One region of the Paenibacillus sp. FSL R7-0340 genome, then DNA from elsewhere that is predicted to be linked to it. Evidence: riboswitches for the same ligand, from Rfam matches in the RefSeq annotation. Region 1 holds a riboswitch; the other holds the start of a gene.
The links. A riboswitch is a leader RNA that binds a small molecule or an ion and turns the genes downstream of it on or off. The one in region 1 is predicted to bind cyclic di-GMP.
Positions count from the first base shown of each region.

Region 1 (3,426 bases):
GGATACGCAATTCATTACCATTTTGCTCGGAGGGAGGAATAATGGTGTATTGATCTGCTGGGATTTCAGCCCCTTTTTGTACGCCATCCCACCATCCCAGCAAGGTCATATCGTATACCTTTACGGAGGCGGGCAGTAACTTCTGACCTTGCAACAAGGGGTCTCTCACTTCCGCGTGATTCAGGATCTTGCGATTGTAGTTAGCTTTAATGTCCCAGGTAATGAGCTTGGAGGTTGCATTATAGCTTCCTTGCTTGGCACCGTTTCGTTGTGTCATAAAGTCCGGCCAGATCGGGCACTCCACTCCTTGCGATGATCTTTCTCCGTCTTCAAACTGGTATTCTATATGGGATTTATTACGAAACTCGGGCTTCGTCGTATCCGTTTTCCAGTCATTATTATAGGTGGTTGAATACTTGATTGTATAAGCCTTCTGAATGGCTTTATGAAAAATGAGCGTAAATCCTTGTTTATAGTCCTGTGATAGCGGAACCAGCTCATAATCCGTGGGCGCACGTAGCTCCGTTGTTCCGTCAACACTTTGAATTTTCAGGGTGTCCGGTAACAAAGCCAAGCCCCCGTTTGGAAACACATCCTGAATGACAATATTTTTCATGATGTACAAGTCTGTATTGATGGTAATCACCCAAGGTATGATTTTGGTGTTGTAATTGGGTGTGTCATACATTTTAGTCATAACTCCGCTTATGATTTCCGTCGATACAATCTTCTGCGTTCCATCCGAGGTTATGATGTTTATAACTTTTCCATTATCATAGACACGGCCTCTGGCTTGAGTCTGGTATCGGATGGTATAGGCTGAATCTACGTCGAAGTTGAATTGAAGTTTGAAGCCGTTGCGGTCCGGATAATCAACTGGGATGACAGTATACGCCCACGATGGGAGCTCCTCCAGTGTGTTTCCCTTAAATACTTTCAAAGAACCGGGCAGCAATTCTTGAGTTTTATTGAAATGATCAATTAAAAGAGCTTTGGCTTCGGGGATTTTTGTCTCGCTGAAGTTATATCTTATGGCCCACGAGAGTGTTTGTGTGGCATGATCATATTTTTCAACCTTTTTGGACAAAAATTCACCACGTTCCACCTGAACAGTAGCGGTAGCAACAACGTTCTCTATCGCATCTCCTGAAAGCGTTGCTGTGTTGGAGAAACGAGTTTTATCGCCAATAATACGCGTGGAATATTGAATCTGATAGGCCGTGTTAATGCTATCGTCTTGAAAACGAATCACAAACCCTGTCCCGGCTTGATCTGCTTCAATGGCATATTCACTTGCATTCACTAGGTCTCGAACAACGGTCGAGCCGTCGATATTGACTTGTAGATGATAGAGCCGGATAGAGTCTCTTCTGAGTTCCAGCCCTGAAGGAATTGGATCGGTGATGAGGGCATGCTTTACGGTGTTTAGTTGTTTGTTCACATCAATGGTCCAGTCGATCTGATTGGTGCCCTCTATTTTCCCTTGTTTGCTTAGGGTTGGCCCTGACTGGGGTTTTACATTCACGATGACCGTTTGTACCCCGCCTTTGATCGGAATCGCAATGATGATCTCTGTACTGCCTTTCACCGTTTCTTTCGTAAACTCGGTTTTAACTTGTAGTTTGCCGCTGACATTGGAGTGATTCTCTACATATTGGTTAAAGGTCATGATAACCTTGCCCTGACGATCTACTGTGAAGTATCCCACGGTTCCATCGGTAGTGACTAACGGAGATGAGATATCAGTGTAGATGACAAACTGTTCTGGTAAATGAAAGGTGAAGGTGTCCCCTGACTTATAGGTATTGTCAGGAAGCTCCCATTCATATCCTAGTTGGATGGCTGATCCGATGTCGAATTGGCTGCCGGGACTATATACCGCATCAATGACACGCCCTGTTTCGTCGGTCAGGTTCAACTTCGTTAGTATGCTCTGCGGAGCTGCATCATGTTGAGACTTTGAACTGACTGCTCCTTGAACGAAGGGGACCGTGTTTGAAGGAATCTCCCCAGGAGGTTCAAGGTTTGGGACAACGTATACAGCATCTGTAACGGTAGGTGTAGGATCAGATACAGCACTCTGCGGCAGTTCTGGGGCTGGAGCATCTGCGTAAGCCAGCGTTGCGCTGAAAAAGCTTTGGACAATGAGCAATAAGGCAATGATCATTACATTTATTTTTGTTCTCATGCTCCAAGTGATTCTCCTATTCATCGTAATATGGCAATGCTTCGTTCGAAATTAGTATATTCAGCATGCTAGGCAGACATGACTATCCCAATAGAAAAAAAGCCCTGATCATAGCGATCAGGGCTTTCTTCGAGAGAGGCATAGCAATTTGTGATGGATCTATGTAAAAAAGACATAATAAAAAGCTCGTTCATCTGGTAGCTGGCTGCCATCCGGATAGGAAGGCCCTATAGTTTTGCGTCACTGCCTTTCGACAGTTTTGCCATTAACTTGAATAGCTTGTGCGTCTATCATCTATCAAACTGATTTCATGTAACCTCTCATTTACAACTTGGAACGGTTCCCCCATTTTTTGCGGAAGGAATGAGGTGTTTCTCCTACATGCTCCTTGAATAGGTTAATAAAATGGCTCGTATTGGGAATCCCTACGTACCTTGCGATATCCACAATGGACATGTCACTGGTTTTAAGCCAGCTTTGAGCGGCTGTGATACGGACATTAATGAGATAATCAATCGGAGAGAAACCGATCTGCTTTTTGAAATTTTTAGCCAGATTAAACTTGTTTAATTCAAACATGTCTGCCAGCGAGTCCAGTGTTATTCGCTCACAGTAGGACTGATCCAAATATTGCTGTACCCGGCGTACTTCGCTGAGGGTTTCAGCATTCACATGCGGATGATCATAGGGATGTTGCAAAATGCACATTAGTATTTCACCAATGAGCCTGGACGTTAGCAGCTCAGCGGAAAGACTTCTGTCAGACTGCCCGCAAATCAGAGCATGGAGCTTATCCAATATAATATGCGGATTATGCATGGAAATGACCGGTTTATTATGCTTGGCAAATTGTTCGTAAAAATTTTCGATCAGGTTGCCATACAGGTACAGGCTGATATACTCCCAGGATTCATGACCGGAGGTGCTGTATTGAACATATTCCTCGCAATTAATAAAGAACAAATCTTGAGGTTTTATGATATATTTCTTGTCCCGGTACAGTAATTCTCCCTTACCAGACAACGTAAAGACAAGCAAAAAAGAGGCAAGTTCTTTCCTTTCCATCGTAAAAGCAGAATTTTTTTGAAAGTAGCCTAATTCCTGGATATATAAAAGGGATTGCTTGGCAAAAGCGGAGGGAGTGCGTACAATTACGACCGGATCGCCATTCCAGAGGCCCACGTTGTTTTTTTGGTCTGTTGTCATATTCAATTCCTTTACAAAAAAGCAATTTTATC
Region 1 covers NZ_JBBOBY010000002.1:31,614-35,039, forward strand. The annotation lists gene MKX59_RS23025 (collagen binding domain-containing protein) at 1-2,188, opposite strand, end outside; cyclic di-GMP riboswitch class I at 2,382-2,462, opposite strand; gene MKX59_RS23030 (AraC family transcriptional regulator) at 2,513-3,394, opposite strand.

Region 2 (3,426 bases), on a different contig from region 1:
GCACAGGTCGAAATGATCCAGAGTCAGGTCGGGCCGAATACGCGCATTATTGTTGAGCCGGAACGCAGAGACACCTTTCCTGCGATTGCGCTGACAGCGACTTATCTATATTCCATTGCAGGTGTTTCACCTGATGAAATTATAGCAATATTGCCTGTAGATCCTTATGTTGAGGATGCTTTCTTCGCTTCCGTAGCCCAGCTGGAACATACGCTTCAGGAGAGTGAAGGCAAGCTTGCTTTAATCGGGGTTGTCCCTTCCTATCCTTCAGAGAAATATGGTTACATTATTCCGAAAAACGATGCCACTCAAGGTAGCACAGGCTACCGTGAAGTGAGCCATTTTCAAGAGAAACCCGACCGGGAGCAGGCGGAGCGTCTGATTGAACGCAATGCTCTATGGAACTGCGGGGTTTTTGCATTCAAATTAAGTTATTTGCTGGATATCTTGGCATCCAAGGGGTTGCCGCTTAATTATGAAGAAATGCAAAAGCAATACGCATCTCTGGAAAAAATCAGCTTTGACTATGAAGTAGTCGAGAAGGAAAAGGACATCGTAGTTCTTCCGTATGATGGTTTTTGGAAGGATTTGGGTACCTGGAATACGCTCACAGAAGAAATGTCTAATCAACAAGTGGGCAGAGGTGTAGTAACGGAGGATTGCGTCAATACGAGCCTTATTAACGAGTTAGACATTCCTGTGGCGATCATTGGAACGAATGATCTGATCGTAGCCGCTAGCCCGGATGGCATTCTTGTGACCAATAAGGCAGAAAGTCCTCGTATTAAGGAAGTGCTCAAGGCTCATGATCAGCGTCCAATGTATGAAGAACGTCGTTGGGGACAGTATCGGGTTGTGGATTATGTCAAGTATGACGAGGGTAACGAGGTATTGACCAAACGAATCCGCGTACGGAAAGGCAAAAATATCAGCTACCAGCTTCATTTCAAACGAAGTGAAATCTGGACCATTATTAGCGGTGAAGCGGAAATTATTTTGAATGAGAAGCTGCACAAAGTGAAGGCTGGTGACGTAGTACGTATCCCTGAAGGGACGAAGCATAGCATTTTGGCAGTGACCGATGTGGATTTTATTGAGGTGCAGACTGGCTCTGAGTTGGTTGAAGAGGATATTGTCCGCTTTTGTATGGATTGGAATGAAATTTCCCGTCACCAATTTATCTCCTAATTATTTTCGTAAAAACGAAAAAAAGACGAATTCATGAAAATTCATAGCCTAAACTGTCGAAATTGGGCGAAAACCTGTAAATTCATGAACATGACCTATTAAATTTTGGTAAAAAAAAGTCGATACTTAGGGTAAGAAGGAATCCAAACTCCTTCCAACGATAAACGCAGCCCTGTCGAAAGGCAGGTACGCAAAGCTAAAGGGCCTTCCACAAGGATGGCAGCCTGGCTACCGAAAGGAAGAGCGAAAGTGAGATTCAATTTTATTCCTCTGTATCGACTGATACGTCATGTACTCCCCGTTGTTATGCTTTTTTCATTGTTGCCCGTCGGTTTTGGAGATTCTCTGTCGGTGGCGAATGCCGCTTCATTACAACCTGTTAATTCGGACGCTTCTACTCAGGCCCGTGAACTATACAATTATTTACTCAACATCTCAGGGAAAAAAATAGTCACCGGTCAGCATGATTATTTGGAAAGTCCAGATGAATTAAGTAACAAGGTCCAAAAAATCAGTCAGGCATATGTTGGTGTACACGGCTATGAGATGGGAGCTATCTCTGGTCAATCTGACGCTACGGAAGCAGCACAACGTAAAAATGTCGTCGATAGTGCTATCCGTTGGGACAGATCCGGTGGTATTGTGACGATGACTTTTCATGAAGCGCTACCAGGTAGGCCACTGACTTGGGCCAATGTACAGGCGAAAGTAAGTCAGGCAGAGTTCAACAAATACGTGACTCCAGGTACTGCGCAGTATAACCTCCTCATTGCCGATCTGGATAAGGTCGCTGTATCGTTAAAGCAGCTTCGTGATGCAGGGGTTCCGGTTTTGTGGAGACCTTACCACGAAATGAATGGTGACTGGTTCTGGTGGGGAAACAAAAATAATTTCAATCAGCTATGGAATATCATGTACGACCGTTTTACAAACACACATCAATTGAACAATCTGCTGTGGGTATGGAGTCCGAATGCTCCCAATTCGTATACCGTCCCATATACCCCGAAATACCCGGGGGATGACAAAGTGGACATTTTGGCAGTAGACATTTACAACAATGATTTTAAGCAAAGTCATTACGAAGGTCTGCTCGGGTTGGCACGGAATAAGCCGATTGCCATTGGGGAGCACGGTGAGATGCCTAGTTCTGAGGTATTGCAGGCTCAACCTAAATGGGTATATTCCATGACTTGGGGCAAGATGCTGACTGAGAATAACACAACAAATCAAATTCAGGATTATATGAATGATTCGAAGAGTTTGACGCGGGATGATGTGAAAAATGGGCTGGCAGCAATCGAACAACCTGGGACAGACGTACCGACCTTACCGGACGAGGGACAAAGTGAGCCTATCCCGGCTCCGACTCCTCCTTCCGTTCCTGATGTGGTATATGTGAACGGGCTGCAGGGCGAATATTTTAACAATATGAATTTGAGCGGAAGTCCTGCTTTGATCCGTACAGATAGCAAGCTGGACTACAACTGGCGTGCCAATGCAGCTGATCCAAAGGTGAATGCCGATCAGTTCTCGGTTCGCTGGACGGGTAAAATCAAACCGCAATATAGCGAGACCTATACGTTCACAACGATATCTGATGACGGTATCCGTGTATGGGTAGATGGCAAGTTGGTTATTGACAGCTGGTTCAAACAAAGCTGGACAGAGCGTAAAGGCAGTATTACTTTGGAAGCAGGCAAAATGGTAGATTTAAAAGTGGAATACTATGATGAAAAAGGCGACGCGATGGCACGTCTAATGTGGGAAAGTCAGCATGAAGCGAAAGCGGTGATTCCCGGAAACGCTTTGTTTCTTCCTTGATTGATACTCTTTCCCGGTCAAAAAATTTGAGGAGAGAGGGTGGATCATATGATAAAAAAATGGTTATCCCATAGGTATTCAGTAGTTTTATCTGGACTACTAGCGGTCGTAGCTATAGCGATGATCGCTTGGTTTATATACACGCCTTCAAGAAGCGCAGAATTGCAGACGGATAAAGTAGCGGCTGCCAGTCCAGTATGGAAGCTGGGTCAGAGGGATGACTCTTCAGCGGAATTCAAAGGTGTGGTCGGTAGGGATAATATCGATATTTCTACAGCAGCTGCCTCTACCGAATCGTCTGCTAAAGGATCATTGTCAGCATTGTCGGAAGCAGAGAGTACAACAGTTCCGGTATTGCTCAGCAGTGGAGATATTCCTCCCGGTTTGAATGCGTCCACGAACCCTGAACTGACA
Region 2 covers NZ_JBBOBY010000001.1:4,851,489-4,854,914, reverse strand. The annotation lists gene MKX59_RS21755 (sugar phosphate nucleotidyltransferase) at 1-1,188, shown strand, start outside; cyclic di-GMP riboswitch class I at 1,344-1,424, shown strand; gene MKX59_RS21750 (glycosyl hydrolase) at 1,438-3,012, shown strand; gene MKX59_RS21745 (hypothetical protein) at 3,061-3,426, shown strand, end outside.
Region 2: it holds a riboswitch for cyclic di-GMP, as region 1 does, so the genes downstream of both, MKX59_RS21750 (glycosyl hydrolase) here and MKX59_RS23025 (collagen binding domain-containing protein) in region 1, are expected to answer to the same signal.